DNA from 4 places in the Pseudalkalibacillus sp. NRS-1564 genome. Region 2 is predicted to be linked to each of the others. Evidence: riboswitches for the same ligand, from Rfam matches in the RefSeq annotation. Region 2 holds a riboswitch; each other region holds the start of a gene.
The links. A riboswitch is a leader RNA that binds a small molecule or an ion and turns the genes downstream of it on or off. The one in region 2 is predicted to bind S-adenosylmethionine.
Positions count from the first base shown of each region.

Region 1 (4,660 bases), on a different contig from region 2:
ACTTGTCTGGGAACTGATCAGTAATGGCACCAGAGAATCCTTTAGCCACCATTTGCATGTGAGCAATCGCTTCACGTTCTTTCTCGTAAGCCATCTCATAATCACCTGCTACATAGCTATCAAATGAACCAATCAACTGATTAATGTGAGCTTGAAGTCCTTCAGACAATGTTTCAGCTTGAAGTCGTTCTCCTGTTGCATTTTCCAAGAAATTAGAGAAATCTTCTTTATAACCATCTAAGCTATCTAAAGCTTTTTGTTTTGCATCTTCATCTTCATTACCTGTTGCTTTCACATAGTCAACGAAGAAACCGATATGATTGCTCCAAATTTCATTAAATTCAGCTCCTGCTTCTTCACCATAAACGGATGTAATCGCAGCTGTAAGGTCTTCCGTGTTTTCACTTAAGGCACCAGCAGAAGCTTCAAAATCTGCAGAACCTTCAGCTCCTTTTCTCATTGTTTCTACTGCAAGATAAGCATGCTCACTTAGTAAATGGCCAAGATCAGCACGAAGATCAGCACCTGGTGTTTCTACTGTAGGCTTGTCCATTTGCTGGTCGTGGTCAGAGGCAAATGCTCCAGCAGTTGGTATTAAAAGTGAAAAGCTAAGCGGAACAATTAATAGTCCCTTTTTCCAATCGATCACTTTCTTTTTCATATTCTTGTTCGTATTCATTTTCAAATCCACTCCCCTTAATTTTGATTTACACTTAGCTAACGGAGGGAAGATCCATTTAGATCATTCTTTTTTAAAATTCTTCTCTTTTTTTAATTACCAGAGAATAAAAAGTCAGCAAAACCCACACATACTAAGGTTCTGCTGACTTTCAAGTTTTAACTATTTTTTTATAGATATGATGATATTTAGAATGTGATAATAAACTACCTTTTCCTCAATCAATTCTATATGTGTTAATCACGCCCGCTTTTTTAAGAAAAATTAATCAAACTCTTTTTTCTCCCATTCATCTTCCGGTAGTCCCAAATCCTCTCCAGAAAACCTTTCTTCTTTAAATGGATCGGCATGGTTATGAAATCCGTTTTGTTCCCAAAAACCAGGTTTGTCTTCATTGATAAATTCTATACCTCTGATCCATTTAATACTTTTCCAGAAGTAAAGATGCGGTACAACTAACCTGAGAGGCCATCCGTGTTTTGCCGTTAATTTCTCTCCATCGACTGAGTGGGCAAGAATAACATTATCTCTCATTAAGTCAGTGAGGTGAATATTCGTTGTATAGTTATAGTCACCATGTAGCATAACATGGTTCGTTTTCGGTACTATCCCATATGCGTTCATAAAATCCTTAATCAAAACCCCTTCAAAAGTATTATCAAACCTAGACCACCTTGTGACACAGTGAATATCACACTTTACTTTCTTCTGTGGTAAGGCAAGTATGTCGCTATAGGAAATGATCACTTCCTTATCAATTTCTCCAAATACACTTAGGTTCCATGTCGACATCTCATACACAGGTACATCACCTTCATGTAGAATAGGGAACCTTTCTGTAAGTACTTGCCCCGGTGGCAGACGATCACCATACTTTTCACTTGCATCTGGAACTTTCATTTTGCGAATACGGTCAGCTTTTTTCAAATTCTTCACAACCCGTCTCTCATTTATTGAATCGTCTAAAAAAACTCTTCCTAACTAATAAGGAAGAGTTCGCTTCAGAGCTCTTCCTTATCTCTCAGAGCATAGACTCTGCTGGATTTGGCACCTTGTCTATCAGGTTGCCGGGCATCAAAGGGCCAGTCCCTCCGCCTCTCTCAATAAGGAAATTAAAAATCTAATTTTGATTCATTCTATCGGTCTATTTAGTATTTTGCAATTATTGTTTTAAACGAGGTTTTTCTTCATTTCAACAAATTGAAATTCTCCCCCATTGGTTTGTTGCATAAACAGATGAGTGATTTGAAATCCAGCCCTTTGATACACTTTTATGGCTCGTTTATTAAATTCAGCTACTGCCATTCCAAAGGAAGTTGGACGATACAATTCAACTGCTTTTTGAAGGCCAGCCTCCAAAAAAAGAAAAGCCTTCTCCTTTTCCAACATTATCGGGACACATTCCTAGGCCAATTTCTATATGGTTGTCTTCATGCTCATGAAAACTAAAAAAACCAATAAGATGATCCCTATGGTAGACGCTCCAATAATTTTCATTGCTGGCTGCATCTTCCCGGAACTCTTTTAGATCTTCAAGATCCTCGTCCATATTATAAAATGAGTATAGCCCATCATAGTTCCACGAGATAATTCGCTCGACTTCTTCTTGACTTATTAACTTAAATTGATATACCAATACTCTCCCTCATTTCTGTGTGATTGAAAAGGAAAAGCCCCATGCTGGGAAATGCATGGGGCTCACACTTTATATTTTAAGGGGGCAGGAACCGGGGAAGTCCCTGCAAAAATAGTGTAGCAAGTTCCAAGGGCATGATGATTGATTATGAGTTGTTTTTCACATTCTTTTAATAAATGAAAAGAAGCTGGACAACTATTTATAAACCATGATCGTTTGAAGTTCTCGAAATCCAATGTCTTTATAAATGTATTTCGCGAAGTTAGAGGAATACACATTCAAACGAATTTCCTCATATCCCTGTTCTTTGAAGTTTTCAATACTCGCTTGAACGAGCTGCTTAGAATACCCTTTCCCACGAAACTTTGGAAAAACAAATACATCATAAATGAACCCATGCTTGCTTTCTGTAAAATAATCCGTGTTTTCTCCAAGTAATACCCAGCCAGCAATTTCCCCTTCGTCGCGATAAATGAGGTGGTAACCACCTCGATCAAGAATGGATGATACAATTTCAAGTGCTTTCTCTTCTTTTACGATACCGGGATTTGTCGTTCCTTCATTAACAGATTGAATGGAATTCGACAAAATAAAATCTCTTTCTTCTATCGTCGCTCGTTCGATCACATAGTTTCCCTCCATCATCAAAATCATTCATTACTCGTTTATTCTTGATGCAAGAACCTTATTCCTCCCATAAGTAAGATGCATATTCTTACCAAATTTATTTTTTTGTTAAAGCATAGACGCATGTATCAGTTAGTTTACTGCCATCAATTGAGACATGGTCGTTTCGTAAAATAGCCTCAAGTTGAAACGATTGTTTCTCGGCAATTCGCCGACTTCGCCAATTTGTCGCATTACAACGAATTTCTAGCCTTCTAGCGTTTAGCTCTGAAAAGGCGTAATCTACAATGCCTTGGACCGCTTCAGACATATAGCCTTGACCAGCGTATCTAGAATCAATCCAATAACCGATTTCAAATTTACGAACGTTCCAATCTATTCGATGTAACCCTGAGGAACCGATAAAATCACCCGTCTGTTTATGGAAGAGTAATAGTCGAAGATCCTCCCGCTTTAAAAACGCTACGTGAGATTCGCGGATATTCGCTTCAACATCTTCTTCCATTTGATCTATATGTGCGAAAGGCATCCAGGATTTAAGCTCTTCTAACGAGGCATCAATTGATTGATGAACCGAAGCACCATCCCCAGGTAGTGGAGAACGTATATGTAAACGGTCAGTGCTAAATTTATTTGGTATATCAAGTAAAATGGGTTCCATGGAACTATTCCTCCAACAACACTAAAAGATGTCAGAATTATATCATTAATGAGAAACCTGTCAAGTTATTGGTCTTTTCCGGCCAATGTCCCGCTACCATCTAATTGAAATCGAGAGACGAATTGACGGATCACTTCACGAGGATATGGTTTTCTTGCCCTCTCTTCAGGACTACTTGTACATATTGCTGCTACCTTAGGAATTTCTGCCGTCCTTTATCAATCCTCTCTCGCCTTTTCGATTGTTACCGCGGGGCAGCTTACTTACTTTTCATGGCATATGAAGCTTTTAAAGATAGCGGATCCGCAGCTAAACCCCTAAGTCAACCTAGCAGACCTTATTTTTCTTTATATCGAAAAGGGATTGTTATGAATATTTTAAATCCAAAAGTCTCTTTATTCTTTCTCGCCCTTCTTCCACAGTTTGTAAACCAGCAGGCGAATTCATCCGCTCTTCAAATGTTAATTTTAGAAGGGGTTTTCATTCTACAAGCCTTTCTTATCTTTAGTGCAATAAGCTTTTTTGCAGGAAAAATCGCATTCTATGTCGTAGAAAATCATGCCCTAGCTAGAAAATTCAATCTTGCAAAAGCTTTATTGCTTGCTTTAATTGGTCTTCAAATAGCCTTTAGCGATCAATAAAAAAGCAGCGCTTCTCATTAGAAAGCGCTGCTTTAATATTTTTTTAGTAAAATCTAAATTTACTGAGCTGTATAGCCACCATCAATTAGTAGGGCTTGACCTGTAATGCTCTTCGCTGCATCACTTGCGATAAACATTGAGTAATCAGCTATCTCTTTCACTTCAAGAAGTCTTCTTTGTGGTACAAGTGGATAGATTACTTCTTCTAGTACCTTTTCTAGCTCTACTCCGCGTTCTTTCGCTAGATCTTCCATCTGTCCTCTTACGAGTGGTGTATCAACATATCCTGGTGCCATGGCATTTACTGTAATACCGTGTTCCGCACCTTCAAGTGCAGAAACTTTTGTAAGGCCGATGACCCCATGCTTGGCACTATTGTAAGCCGCTTTCCCTGCGAAACCGATGACACCATTGAT
Region 1 is NZ_JBITPM010000038.1:34,066-38,725, reverse strand. It holds gene ACIFPW_RS17035 (copper amine oxidase) at 1-679, opposite strand, end outside; gene ACIFPW_RS17030 (sulfite oxidase-like oxidoreductase) at 944-1,606, opposite strand; SAM riboswitch class I at 1,691-1,789, opposite strand; gene ACIFPW_RS17025 (hypothetical protein) at 1,850-2,038, opposite strand; gene ACIFPW_RS17020 (GNAT family N-acetyltransferase) at 2,010-2,315, opposite strand; gene ACIFPW_RS17015 (GNAT family N-acetyltransferase) at 2,511-2,942, opposite strand; gene ACIFPW_RS17010 (GNAT family N-acetyltransferase) at 3,040-3,603, opposite strand; gene ACIFPW_RS17005 (LysE family translocator) at 3,708-4,244, shown strand; gene ACIFPW_RS17000 (3-hydroxybutyrate dehydrogenase) at 4,304-4,660, opposite strand, start outside.
Region 1: linked by a shared signal. The riboswitch ahead of ACIFPW_RS17030 (sulfite oxidase-like oxidoreductase) and the one ahead of ACIFPW_RS20765 (methionine ABC transporter ATP-binding protein) in region 2 are both predicted to bind S-adenosylmethionine.

Region 2 (4,660 bases):
GAATTTCAGCATGGGGGATGTTTGAGGCACCTACTACGATTTTCTTCGAATCTTCACCGTCACCAGAACCTTCGCTGCTTCCGCCATTATTCCCACACGCAGCAAGCACTGCAAGAGCAAGAACTACGATTAGCGATAAAAACTTTTTCATCATAATCTCTCCTTTTCTCCTCATTATCTTTTGTCTATTACTCGTGTTGCAATGTCTCCACAAACCTGAAGAATCGCAACAATTACTAATATCAATACTGTTGCAACAAGTGTCACATCAGGATTATTCCTTTGGAAACCTTCAAGATAAGCTAGGTTTCCGAGACCCCCTGCGCCTACAACACCAGCCATAGCGGTGTAGCTTACAAGAGCTATCGCCGTCACAGTAATCCCTGAAATAAGGGCTGGCATTGCTTCTGGTAGAAGCACTTTAAAAATAATCGAACCATTGGATGCTCCCATTGACTGAGAAGCTTCAATGACCCCTTTATCTACTTCACGTAAAGCAATTTCAACCATCCTCGCATAAAATGGCGCTGCTCCTGCAATAAGGGCTGGAAGGGCAGCATTAGCACCTAGCATCGTCCCTATAATGTAAACCGAAAGAGGGATCAGCAAGATAATCAAAATGATAAATGGTATGGAGCGAAATAAGTTCACGACTCCGGCAATAATACTATTCACAAATTTGTTTTCCCATATGTTCCCTCTACCTGTTAGAAACAACAATAAACCAAGGAGGATTCCGAGAATAAACGTTGCCAGAACCGAAATTGCCGTCATGTACGCTGTTTGTAGAGTGGCTTCCCACATAGATTCCCACCTGACGTTAGGAAATAACGATTCAGTCATTCGTAATCACCTCCGCTTTAACACCTTGGGCCTGCACATAATTCAAGGCCTTTTCTACCACAGCTGGTTCCCCTTTAAGGAACACAGAAAGTTTTCCATAAGGACCATCCTGTGTATGAGAAATCTTCCCTTGAATAATGTTGACTTCCACATCAAATTCACGAATCAACTCTGTCACAAGTGGTGAACCTGTTTTTCCTTTCACAAAGGTAAACTGAACAAGTTCTCCATCCTGACTCGTTGCCAGATGTGCAATCGATTCCTTCATTTCTTCAGGCTCGCTTAGCTGATTAACAAAGTCTTTCGTAATCTCTTCCTGTGGATGGTGGAAAACTTCAAGGACAGAACCATTCTCCACTACTCGTCCATTCTCCATAACGGCTACACGATGGCAAATTTTGCGTATGACGTGCATTTCATGCGTGATGAGGACAATCGTTAGGCCAAGTTTCTGATTAATTTCAGTCAGAAGTTCTAGAATGCTATCCGTCGTTTTAGGATCTAAAGCAGAAGTAGCTTCATCACGAAGCAAAACCTTTGGATTGTTAGCAAGTGCTCTCGCAATACCCACTCGCTGCTTTTGTCCACCACTTAGCTGTGAAGGATAAGCTCCTTCCCTACCTTCGAGTCCAACAAGGTTAATTAATTCATCAACACGCTTCATTCTCTTTTCTTTCGGAACACCTGATATTTCAAGAGGAAAGGCGATGTTATCACGTACCGTTCTTGACCAGAGAATATTAAAATGCTGGAAAATCATACCGATTTCCTGTCTTGCTGCACGAAGATCTTTCCCATTAAGAGAAGATAGATTATTACCAGCTACTGTGACTGTCCCATCAGTAGGTCTCTCAAGAAGGTTAAGCATTCGAATTAGCGTACTTTTCCCAGCACCACTGTAGCCAATAACACCAAATATTTCGCCTTTTTTGACTTCAAGGTTAACATCCTTAACGGCTTCCACCTTCCCGGATTTCGAAAAGAAGGTCTTATTAATGCCTTTAAGCTCAATCACATGTCTCACATCCTTTATGCATTTGCATGATCAGCTACCTGAAAAAGGACTTCAGTCCCATGCCTTTGTTCTTTATTTCTGTGCACTTAGAAGCCTAATTCGCTTATCACTTTGTATAGTAAAGTAAAAAAATGCCCTTCTGCTTTGAGCAGAAAGGCATTTGATAAATCGATGTCTTCCTCTCATTTCTCAAAGCAATCGCTTTGCAGGAATTGGCACCTTTTCAAACGAGTCGTTTGACGGTTGCCGGGCTTCATAGGGCCAGTCCCTCCACCTCTCTGAATAAGAGATATATAGTTGTTATTACTTTACTGTGGTTAAGTGCTAAATGAATTCTAGCATGGTACTTTATGAGTGTCAATTACTGAGCAAAAAGTCGGAATAATCTAAAATATATACTTTGAATCCCATTAGAAAACCATCAGCTTATTCGCCTGATGGTTTTCGCTCGTTGAGAAAGTTGTTTATAAAGGGATATTTTCGCAAGATCCGCATTCCCTCCACTAACAACAACACCAATTCTCTTACCTTCTAAACGATTTGACTTGCATAAGACAGCAGCTATCGATGCAGCACCCGCACCTTCTACAAGCGTTTTGTGTCTCTCAAGCATAAAGACAATCGCTGCAGCAATTTCTACTTCTGACACGGTTAGCATATCATCAACAAGCTCTTCAATAATTGGAAAAGTTAATTTTCCAGCTTCTTTCACAGAAATACCGTCTGCAATCGATTTGACAGATTGAAGGACAAGAGGACCAGTACCTTTAAATCGATTCCATGTCGCAGATGCTTCAGAAGCCTGGACTCCGATGATTTTCACGTGAGGAAAGAACGACTTAATCGCCATCGCCATTCCAGCTAACAATCCTCCACCTCCAACAGGTACGAGAATCGTATCTAAGTCAGGACATTGTTGCATCATTTCGAGTGCAACCGTTCCCTGTCCTGCCATTACTTCAGGATCATCGAAAGCATGAACGAATGTGGCCCCTTTCTCAACACGCTCACGATCCGCTCCACTAAACGCTTCGTTATACGATTCTCCTTCAAGAACAACCTCTGCTCCATAAGATCGCGTCGCATCAATTTTGCTTGTCGGTGTATGGACGGGCATATAAATCTTAGCTTTAATTCCACGCTCTCTAGCAGAAAGCGCCACTCCCTGAGCATGGTTTCCAGCCGATGCAGCAACAATCCCTCGCGCTGCCTCAATATCCGTTAGCGACGCAACTTTGTTATAGGCACCTCGAAGTTTGAAGGAACCCGTTCGTTGAAGGTTTTCCATCTTCATGAAGACATCTTTATTTGTATAATCATTAAGCGTTGTCGACTGCTGAAGCGGGGTCCTGTGGACGGCTTCCAGCAAATTCTCCATTGCTTTTACGACATGAACGTTATATTTCTCCTGGTAATTCCCAACGTCATTCACTCTCCTACAAGTTGTTTTTCTTCATATAATTTAATTTTATCTTCGAGAGATAAAGTTCGAGATACTTCATCCCATCCATTTAACAGCATTTCTTTCCAATAAGGATCGATCTCGAACGACGCATTTAGTCCTTCTCCATCAATTACTTGCTGTTTACTTAGGTCTACGCTAAGTTCGTATCCATCCTTTGCTTTTTGAAAAAGCTCCGAGATCGTTTCTTGATCAAGAGCGATAGGAAGTATACCGTTTTTTACACAGTTGTTATAAAAGATATCAGCAAAGCTTGTCGCAATGACAATTCGAAAACCATAATCTAGAAGGGCCCATGGAGCATGTTCTCTTGATGAACCACACCCAAAGTTTTTACCCGACACTAGAATAGAAGCATGCTGGTATTGTTGTTCGTTCAAATTAAAATCTTCACGCGGTTGACCATCATCATCAAACCGCCAATTGTAAAAAAGAAACTGACCAAAGCCTTGCCGTTCAATTCTCTTTAAAAATTGCTTCGGAATAATTTGATCTGTATCTACGTTAACCTGCTCAAGGGGATAAACGATCCCTTTGTATTTATTAATCGGTTCCAGGACGTCTCACTCCTTTTACACTACAAGAGGTTTTATTTTTCTAGCGTCTGTAAATCGGCCTTCAATGGCAGCAGCTGCAGCCATAGCTGGGCTGACAAGATGTGTTCTAGCGCCATTCCCCTGACGCCCTTCAAAATTACGGTTAGATGTAGACGCGCAGCGCTCGCCTGGTGGAACAATGTCATCATTCATCGCAAGACACATGCTACATCCTGCTTCTCGCCACTCAAACCCAGCTTCTTTAAAGATTGTATCTAACCCTTCTGCTTCAGCTGCATCCTTCACTGATTTAGATCCAGGTACTACGAGAGCTGTCACACCTTCATGAACTTTTCGACCACGAACAATATCAGCAGCTGAGCGCAGATCACTTAATCGTGAATTCGTACACGATCCGATGAAAACATATTGAATATCTATATTCTGAATAGGTGTTCCCGGTTTAAGATCCATATAGGCAAGTGCTTGCTTAATTGCTTTTTGGTCACCTGGATCTGCATAATCCTCAGGGAAAGGAACGCGAGCATAAACAGAAGATCCCATTGAAGGATTCGTCCCCCATGTTACTTGTGGCTCGATTTCGTCAGCTCCAATTTCGAGCACTTCATCATACGTTGCCCCTGGATCAGATGCGAGCTCTTTCCACTCAACAACGGCTCGATCGAAATCTTCTGGAACATGTCTTTTTCCTTTTAAATAGGAAAAGGTCGTCTCATCTGGGCTAATAAGCCCTGCTTTTGCGCCAGCTTCAATCGACATGTTACAAACAGTCATACGTTCTTC
Region 2 is NZ_JBITPM010000047.1:12,162-16,821, reverse strand. It holds gene ACIFPW_RS20775 (MetQ/NlpA family ABC transporter substrate-binding protein) at 1-151, opposite strand, end outside; gene ACIFPW_RS20770 (methionine ABC transporter permease) at 175-843, opposite strand; gene ACIFPW_RS20765 (methionine ABC transporter ATP-binding protein) at 836-1,858, opposite strand; SAM riboswitch class I at 2,038-2,147, opposite strand; gene ilvA (threonine ammonia-lyase) at 2,280-3,290, opposite strand; gene leuD (3-isopropylmalate dehydratase small subunit) at 3,287-3,877, opposite strand; gene leuC (3-isopropylmalate dehydratase large subunit) at 3,893-4,660, opposite strand, start outside.

Region 3 (4,660 bases), on a different contig from region 2:
AAAGACTTCTTCTACCATCTTTTCTTTAGTAAGAGCATGCGCAAGACGAAACGCAGATCTAGACGATTGATCTAGCCGACAATGCAATGTTTTTAAGCCACGGAGAACTAACCAGGAATCGTGAGCGCTTAAAATCGATCCAAACGAGTTTTGCAGGAATGCAAGCTGTTCCGCTAATTCCTCACTTTTTACGGCAGCAAGACCAGCGACGACATCGCTATGTCCTGAAATGAATTTCGTAGCACTATGCAATACGATATCGGCTCCGAAGTCTAACGGACGTTGTAGAGCAGGTGTCATAAAGGTGTTATCGACAAATGTTAAACAATTATTCGCTTTAGCTAATTTAACAACGGCTTGAATGTCAGTTACCTTCAGCAAAGGATTAGAAGGCGTTTCGATATAGATTACTTTAGTATTGGATTGAATACCTCTCGCCACTTCATTTAAATCTGTCATGTCTACAAAAGTATGTTTAATTCCAAATCTCCCGAGAACGTCATGAATCATGCGATACGTCCCACCGTAGACGTCTTCAGATATAAGAACGTGATCGTTTTGTGAAAGGAGCATAAACGAGGTGGCGATAGCGGCCATCCCAGAAGCAAACGCAAATCCCTTAACCCCACCTTCAAGATTGGCAATTGTTTCTTCAAGCGCTTCGCGAGTGGGGTTGCCTGAACGACTGTAATCGTATTTTCCAGGTTGGTCAAAATCCATCTGATGAAATGTAGAAGCCTGTTGGATAGGGACGCTAACAGCTCCCGTAGCTTTATCAAATTTGTGATCGTTATGAAGAAGTTTTGTTTGAAATGTATAATCAGTATTTGTCAATTTGAACAACCTCCTCTTTAAAAATGGACAATGCTTGATTCAGGTCCTGTATTAAGTCATCAATGTTTTCAATCCCAACAGAAAAACGTAGCAGTCGATTGCACACCCCTTTTTCAAGTCTGATGTCTTCTGGTATCTCAGCATGAGTTTGCGTTGAAGGATATGTGATAAAGCTTTCTACCCCTCCAAGACTTTCAGCAAATGTGACAAGTGTTAATTTTCTAAGAAAGAGATCTACCCATTCTTCGGACCGCAATCTGAAAGAAAGCATCCCACCTTTATCTGGATAAAAAACGTCTGTTATTGCTTCATGATTTGTTAAAAATTCAGTTACCTTTCTGGCATTCTCTTCATGCTGCTTCATTCTGAGTGGCAAGGTTTTCATGCCTCTCATTAATAACCAGGAATCAAAAGGAGAAAGCACAGCGCCTGCACCGTTTTGGTATTGTTGGATTTCAGCGCAAATATTCTCACCTTTTGCAACCACAAGCCCTGCGAGAATATCATTATGACCGCCTAAATACTTAGTGGCACTATGCACGACGATATCCGCCCCAAGCAGTAGTGGGTTTTGTAGAAGAGGGGTGAACAAAGTATTGTCTACAATAAATAATAGGTCCCTGTTTTCTGCTATCCGTGCAATTTTTTCAAGATCTGTTAATTTCATTAATGGATTAGATGGATTTTCAACAAAAATGGCTTTTGTACGGTGAGTTAGGAGTGATGAAAGTTGTTCATTTCTTTGTGTATCAAAATATGTGAAGGAGATACCATAATGTTTTTCAGCGTGGGCAAATAATCGATAAGTCCCACCATACAAATCATCTGAGACGAGAATATGGTCGCCGCTTTTGAATATGGCAAGGATTGCTTGAATCGCAGCCATTCCGGAACTAAAAGCAAATCCCTGATCACCATGTTCGAGTTCTGATATAGCGGATTCTAAAATGGATCGTGTCGGGTTTTTGGTTCTTGAATAATCGAATCCGGTGGATTGACCGATGCCTTCATGGCTATACGATGTGGAGAAGTACACTGGAGGATTTACCGCACCGGTTTTAGTATCTGAATGATTACCTAATTGGACAAGTAGTGTTTCTAACTGTTTATTCGACATAATCAATCTCCTTTTCATTGAATAAGGGCAATAAAAAAAGCCCTCTATAAGAAGAAGACTTTGGTTGCTCTTCTTCTTATCTTCCAAGTTGAAATCAACTTGCTGGAGTTAGCACCTTACCAGAAAATATCTGGTGGTTGCTGAAGCTTCATAGGGCCAGTCCCTCTGCTTCTCTTGATAAGAATTGAAAATATATGGAATTTTATTGTGTCGCTTTTTTCATAATCTACATCACTTTAAAGTGAAAAGCAAGGGATTTGAGTAAATTATCAAAATTTTTCTTCTGTTGAATCATTTGCTCGCTCGTTCGTTACACGTTTTTTTGGTAACGGGATTTCTTTAATCGTAAGATAAAGTAGCATGATGGCCACAATCCAATAAAGTAGGAATCCTAAAGGGACTGCTGTTTTAATGAGTGCCATAATCGCAAAGAAGAGCGTTGGAATTGTTACTGAATAAACAGATAAGACCCAAAGTTGTTTATAAGAAGCTTTTCTTCCGGTAATACTTCTCAATAGTAGTCCAATTGTAGCTAGTACGGTAACTCCTATAAACTTAAGGCCGGTTTGAAACAAATAGATAACGAATATCAGTAACGGAATAAAGATAGGGAGCAGGTTGTCCAGATTATTACTTAGCTCATTAACATCTTGCTTCGTGAAAGTCATCGAACTAAAGTTACTGTAATTAAACTCCTGTCTAGCACCGCTATCTACAACGATTACACGATCTTTTAGGAATGCGATAACGGAATCATATTGATCAACATCATCAGGCTTTGTCTGGTCTGTCGCATCAAAAATAAAAGTATTTTCATCATTTTGTCGAATAAGCGGTTCAGACTGTTCACTTGTTAAAGATCCGTCCTCTAAAGTGAATTCTGGTAGATCTGACATATGTGTTTTGAGATCCTCATAAGCGTTTGTAAAGGATAGAGCCGTCATAATTCCTACTGGCACAGAAGAAAGGAACATAAGTAAAAACACGTACAATATTGGCTTGCCTAGCTTTTGAAAACGGAATCTGGCCATCATCTTAGGGGAAAATAAGCTGTAGTAAAGTTGTTTAAAAACGTTCAAATTAATAATCTCCTTTCTAAATGTGGAGCGTTTCTCCACCCAATCAGTTTATCTTATATAGAGAGAAGGGAACAGTATTCTTGGTGAAACTTTATTGAAATAAATTTGTTTTCAGCATAATATCTTTACAAATCTATATTAACTCTTTACAAAGGGGGGAGCGATGTAGATAATAGACAAGGGACTTTGTTGAGTATTGTCGAAAAAAATAAAACGTAAGTGCAAGGGGTTGAAATGATGGAACTCAACGTTCAGGAGATGATCTTTCAGTTTGTGGGAGGTCTTGGTATTTTCCTGTTTGGACTAAAGTATATGGGAGACGGCCTTCAACGATCAGCAGGTGATCGATTAAGAGACATTCTCGATCGTTTTACGACTAACCCGTTTATGGGTGTGCTCGCTGGGGTCATTGTAACTATTCTCATACAAAGTAGTTCAGGAACAACGGTTTTAACAGTCGGTCTTGTTAACGCAGGATTTATGACTCTGAAGCAAGCAATTGGCGTTGTAATGGGTGCGAACATTGGTACAACTGTTACAGCATTTATTATTGGTTTTCCTATTAAAGATTACGCACTTCCAATTATAGCCATCGGTTCTTTGTTAATTTTCTTCTTTAAAAACAAGAAAATTAACTACGCTGGTCAAATCGTCTTCGGATTTGGTGCGTTGTTCTTTGGACTTGAATTAATGAGTACGGGAATGAAACCACTTCGTAGCCTTGAGGCTTTCCAAGAATTAACAGTAAGCATGAGCTCGAACCCACTGTTAGGCGTTGTGATCGGTACAGTATTTACTGTCATTGTACAAAGTTCCAGTGCGACAATTGGTGTATTGCAAGGTCTTTATTCACAGAACGCAATGGATATTCAAGCTGCATTACCAGTTCTGTTTGGAGATAATATCGGTACAACGATTACCGCAGTTCTTGCTTCTATCGGTGCATCCGTTGCCGCTAGACGTACAGCACTGACTCACGTTATTTTCAATTTAATTGGAACGGCGCTTTTCCTAATATTCTTATTCGCCTATACGCCGTTTATTGAATACTTAAGAGATGTATTAAACTTAACACCGGAAATGACGATTGCATTCGGACACGGGATCTTTAACATTACAAATACTGTTATCCAGTTCCCATTCATTGCCGGACTTGCCTATCTCGTTACAAAAATTATTCCTGGTGATGATGCAACGATTGAATATAAGCCAAAACACCTTGATCCAGTATTTATCGAACGCTCTCCATCTGTTGCATTAGGACAAGCTAAAGAAGAAGTGATTCGAATGAGCGGATTTGCTTATAAGGGTGTTAAAGAAGCATCAAATTATTTAACATCTAAGAGTCAGAAGAGCGCTGAAAAAACCGCTCAGTATGAAGAAGCTATTAACAACCTGGATAATAAAATTACAGATTACCTTATCCAATTATCAGCAACTTCTCTGTCTGGAGATGAGTCGACACGACACGGTATGCTAATGGACTCAGTTCGTGATATCGAGCGTATTGGCGATCATATGGAGAATATTGTTGAGTTGGTTGATTATCAAATAAGCAATAAAGTGAAGATGACTGACGTTGCTATGAAAGACCTTGATGAAATGTTTAATCTGACTCTTTCTGCACTCA
Region 3 is NZ_JBITPM010000019.1:257,809-262,468, forward strand. It holds gene metC (cystathionine beta-lyase) at 1-834, opposite strand, end outside; gene ACIFPW_RS11295 (methionine biosynthesis PLP-dependent protein) at 821-1,951, opposite strand; SAM riboswitch class I at 2,025-2,135, opposite strand; gene ACIFPW_RS11300 (DUF1189 domain-containing protein) at 2,221-3,030, opposite strand; gene ACIFPW_RS11305 (Na/Pi cotransporter family protein) at 3,268-4,660, shown strand, end outside.
Region 3: linked by a shared signal. The riboswitch ahead of ACIFPW_RS11295 (methionine biosynthesis PLP-dependent protein) and the one ahead of ACIFPW_RS20765 (methionine ABC transporter ATP-binding protein) in region 2 are both predicted to bind S-adenosylmethionine.

Region 4 (4,660 bases), on a different contig from region 2:
GGTTTAGTAATGGTTGGGTATTCTTTAATAGTTAATCTTCCATTTATTCTTATACAAAGGTACAATCGACTCAGGTTAAAACCATTATTACATCGACAGTTGAAAAAAGAGCAGCGCAGGGGGAATTCCATTGGAACACTTGGGGTTTGATCAAACCGAAAAAAGAAAGAACGAACATATTGATATTTGTCTAACGGAAGACGTGGAAGGACAGGGACTTACGACGGGGTTAGAAAAATATCGTTTTAAGCATAATCCACTACCAGAAATTGATTATAATGAAGTCGATATCTCCACTCAATTTCTTAATAAGAAATTGAAGACGCCATTTCTGATCAGCTCAATGACAGGCGGTACAGAGCGATCTTGGGAGATTAATAAACGTCTTGCCAAAGCTGCTGAAGCACATGGTTGGGCGCTTGGTGTAGGCTCAATGCGTGCCGCTATTCAAGAATCGAAATCCGCTTATTCATTTGACGTAAGAAAACATGCACCAACCATTCCTATACTAGCCAATATTGGAGCTGTTCAACTCAATTATGGTTTTACAGTAGAAGAGTGTAAGAGAGCGATTGACTTCATTCAAGCTGATGCGCTTCTGCTTCATTTAAATCCATTACAAGAAGTATTCCAACCTGAGGGTGATACAAATTTCCAAGATTTAATCGATAAAATTCGAGAAGTAGCAAAAGCGATCCCTGTTCCACTCGGTATTAAAGAGGTTGGCATGGGAATCGATGCGAAGAGTGCTCAGCGTCTTATAAGTGCAGGTGCCAGTTTTATTGATGTTGCTGGAGCGGGTGGAACATCCTGGATTCAAGTTGAAAGTTTTCGTTCCCATCAAACATTAAGACAACAAGCTGCCGAAGCTTTTCAAGATTGGGGTAACCCGACAGCTGATTGTATTATTGATGTAAGGAAACAGCATCCCGATGTCCCGATGGTTGCAAGTGGCGGACTAAAAAATGGTGTGGATGCAGCTAAAGCTATTGCTCTCGGGGCGGATGTGTCCGGATTTGGTAGGGCATTACTTGAAAATGCAGTAGATGATAGTGAAGAAGCGCTATCAGATCAATTAAAGCGAATTGAGTTCGAATTACGAACAGCTATGTTTGGAATTGGAGCTGCATCGATCAATAGATTAAAATACAATAGCGCATTAAAAAAGAAATAGCCAGAGCACTGAGCTCTGGCTTTTTTGTATGAATAAGTTAAGGAACGATGTTCAATTTGTCTTATTTAAACCATATGGCACCAATGACTTCGAGCAACTCCACTTGCTCAGACGAATGAGGAATCAACATTATCGGTTCCCGTAGTATAGGTCGTTCTCTAGAGAGCAAACTAGAGCTTAAGGAGGGCGACGCTAATGGCCTGGTTATCCATTTTTCCGTTTATCGTTGTCATTATCATTGCGATGAAAACAAAACTAGTGATCCCCGGATTAACGGCGGGTTTGCTAACAGCATCATTTATATACAAACCTGGATTGATCATTGGTTTACAACAGTTCTATGAATTTATTATGACTGGTTTGAAAGATGAAAATAATGTTAAAATCGTCCTTTTTCTATATATGTTTACGGGCTTAATCGGATTGATGAAATATACTGGTGGGATAAAAGGATTTGTTCAAGTTGCCTCATCCAAAATCAACTCAAAAAAAGGAGCGTTATTTCTGACGTGGGTGTCAACGCTAGGAACATTTAGTGCTCCTAGTTTCCGCATTGTAACGGTAGCCCCAATCATGAAAGCTCTTTTAAATAAAGTGAAAATTACTCCTCAGGAGCTTGGATTTGTGATAGAAACGACAGCAACTCCAGTTATTGTCTTAATGCCAATTGCTACCGCTTTTGTCGGCTATATGTCATCTGTTGTGCAGCTTTCACTAAAAGCAGAAGGCATTGAAGGAGATGGCTATCGTTACTTTCTTCAAAGTATCCCTTACAACTTTTTTTCGATTAGTATTTTATTGATTGGCTTTTATTTGAGTTTTTTCCATCATCGAAAAACGCCAGCTACAGACGCAGGTAATGTGGAAAAAAAGCTTGATGATCAATGGGAAGATTGTCATCCAGCTGTGGCGAAGGATCTTCCTACGAAACCGATGAATTTATTAATACCTCTTGGAGGAGTAATTCTCCTAACACTTCTTCTTACATATTGGAGTGGTTATAAGAAGGGGTTTACTTCTTTAATCAAGGCGTTTATTGAGGCAGATGTCCTCGACGCGATGGTCTTTGCACTTCTCACTACAGTACTCTTAACGTTCATTTTCTATTTATTTCAGCGTTTTTCTTTAAAGGACCTTGTTACTTATTTTATCGAAGGTGGTAACGAGATGATGCCGGTCATCGTCTTGCTTACTGTCGTTTGGGGCTTAGCAGCTTCAACAGAAGCTCTTGGCTTCTCGTCTTTTGTTACCTCAAACCTTGATTGGATTCCTACTTTATTTGTACCACCAGTCTTATTTCTCGTTGGGGCGTTTATTTCATACTTTATTGGCTCATCATGGGGCACATGGGGAATTTTAATGCCGCTCGGTATTTCATTAGGGTATTCTACAGGAGCAGATCTACCTGTTGTCATTGGAGCCGTGTTTGCGAGTGGGACATTTGGCGCTTTTGCTTCTCCGCTAAGTGACAATACGAATACAGTTGCGAGGATCTTGCAGTTGAATCCTATGACATATGCGAAATTTAAGCTTGGCCCAGCTTTATTAGCGGCGGGATTAGCAGCAGCTGGCTACTTTGTTATCTCTTTTGTAATATAATTATTTTTATGAGTACTTTTGTATTGACATCCGTTTTAAAACCATTTATTATTGGGACTAACTTAATAATCCTTTGTTTAAAGGATCTTCTTATTCAGAGAGGTGGAGGGACTGGCCCTTAGATACCTCGGCAACGGACCTATGAACTTATGTTCAATTGGAACCGTGCTAATTCCTGCGACGAAAGTCGAAAAATGAGAAGAGGCTCGGTCTATCCAAACCCTCTTCTGTTCGAGCAGATGAGGGTTTTTTTATGCACCCTCATTTGGAAATATGTTTTAGTAGAGGGAGCGACTGATATTGCATACACTATTGGATAACGAAGCAAGAAAACAACAGCTTATTAAGACCCTTCTCTCACAAGGGATATATAAGAAGGGTGAAAAGCAACTTTATATGTTATCACTAAATGAATTAGAAAACATATATGCTCGATCAAATAAAACCATACAGAGAAAAGGAAACGGAGTGGTCATAGTGGAACAAGCAACATTTGCAGCAGGGTGCTTTTGGGGAGTAGAAGCGCTATTTCAACAATTGAACGGTGTTATTTCAACTTCAGCAGGGTTTACAGGAGGAGAGACGATTAATCCAACTTATGAAGATGTTTATTCTGAATTAACAGGCCATGCCGAATCCGTACAAGTTGAATATGATCCTTCTCTCATTTCTTATGAAGAACTTGTAGAGGTTTTCTTCGAAAATCATAATCCAACCTCCTTAAACAAACGGGGAGAAGATGTCGGAACACGCTATCGCTCAGCGATCTTTTACCACTCAAATGAGCAGGCAGAAATAGCATTATTTGCGAAAGAAAAACTTGAGCGATCTGGACGCTTCAAAAAACCAGTTGTGACGCAAATTATACCAATCACTTCATTCTATCGTGCAGATGAGTATCATCAAAGCTATCTTGCTAAGCGTGGACAGTCTTCTTGCAAAATTTCATAATAGAAAAAAGGCCTTCTCTCATTGTCATGAGGGAAGGCCTTTTTTAGTTAATCACCTTGATTGACACCTATTTGATCAATAAAGACTTTTCCTTTCTCTGATGCATTAAATTCGAATGTAAGAGCATTCATCTTCTTCGGATTAAAGGCATTGTTTGCTTCTAAGAATCGCTGCATCGGAATATTAAAGGTTTGGAGAACCGGTTCAGTAGGTTCACCATAACGTCCTTCTTCGAAGTATTTTGTTTTTGTGTGTTGAATAGGAAGAACACCTTGCAACTGCATGACGTCACTCAGCTTAACACTAGCGGATGCTCCGTTATCTGAACTAGCCGTGATTGTGAAATCAACAGGTTGCTGGTCAGATGGATCTGAAAGGTTTGCTGCTGTGAATGTTAATGAACTGTTCATTGTATAAGCAAATGGATCCTGAAGGGCTTTCTTGAAATTTAATTTGTATGCGCCGTTCTTTGAATAGGAATGATCCCATTTCAAAAAGACCCCATGAGTACCTCTTTCTTTATCGCGTCGAAATTCAAGCTCTCCTTCATACCATTGCAGCAAGCTATTAGTCTCTATGGTGATATAGGGAGATGTCGCTGTTGTGACATCAACGTCCTCTTCAAAGGTGCTATAGATATGATACGAAGGATCTTCATATTTACTAATGTATGTTGTATCAGGTAGCCATTCGAGAGCATAGCGATAATCCTCAAACATCGGTTGATAGGACTCATTTTGATGAAGCGTCGCCTCAAGAAAGCCAGCAACATATGTGCGGGCTATTTGTCGTTGTTCAGTGCCTTTAAGAAGAGGCTCTTTATTTAATAAAAGCGTGAAAGGGAAATACGTATCGTTTTCTCCCCACGTTGTGTTAAATTGTCCGTGATTGGCGCGATCAATATAAAGGGCTGCTTTCATAGCTTCTTTACTGCCA
Region 4 is NZ_JBITPM010000040.1:25,957-30,616, forward strand. It holds gene ACIFPW_RS18080 (glycosyl-4,4'-diaponeurosporenoate acyltransferase) at 1-150, shown strand, start outside; gene fni (type 2 isopentenyl-diphosphate Delta-isomerase) at 131-1,174, shown strand; gene ACIFPW_RS18090 (Na+/H+ antiporter NhaC family protein) at 1,370-2,773, shown strand; SAM riboswitch class I at 2,861-2,974, shown strand; gene msrA (peptide-methionine (S)-S-oxide reductase MsrA) at 3,074-3,724, shown strand; gene ACIFPW_RS18100 (hypothetical protein) at 3,772-4,660, opposite strand, start outside.
Region 4: linked by a shared signal. The riboswitch ahead of msrA (peptide-methionine (S)-S-oxide reductase MsrA) and the one ahead of ACIFPW_RS20765 (methionine ABC transporter ATP-binding protein) in region 2 are both predicted to bind S-adenosylmethionine.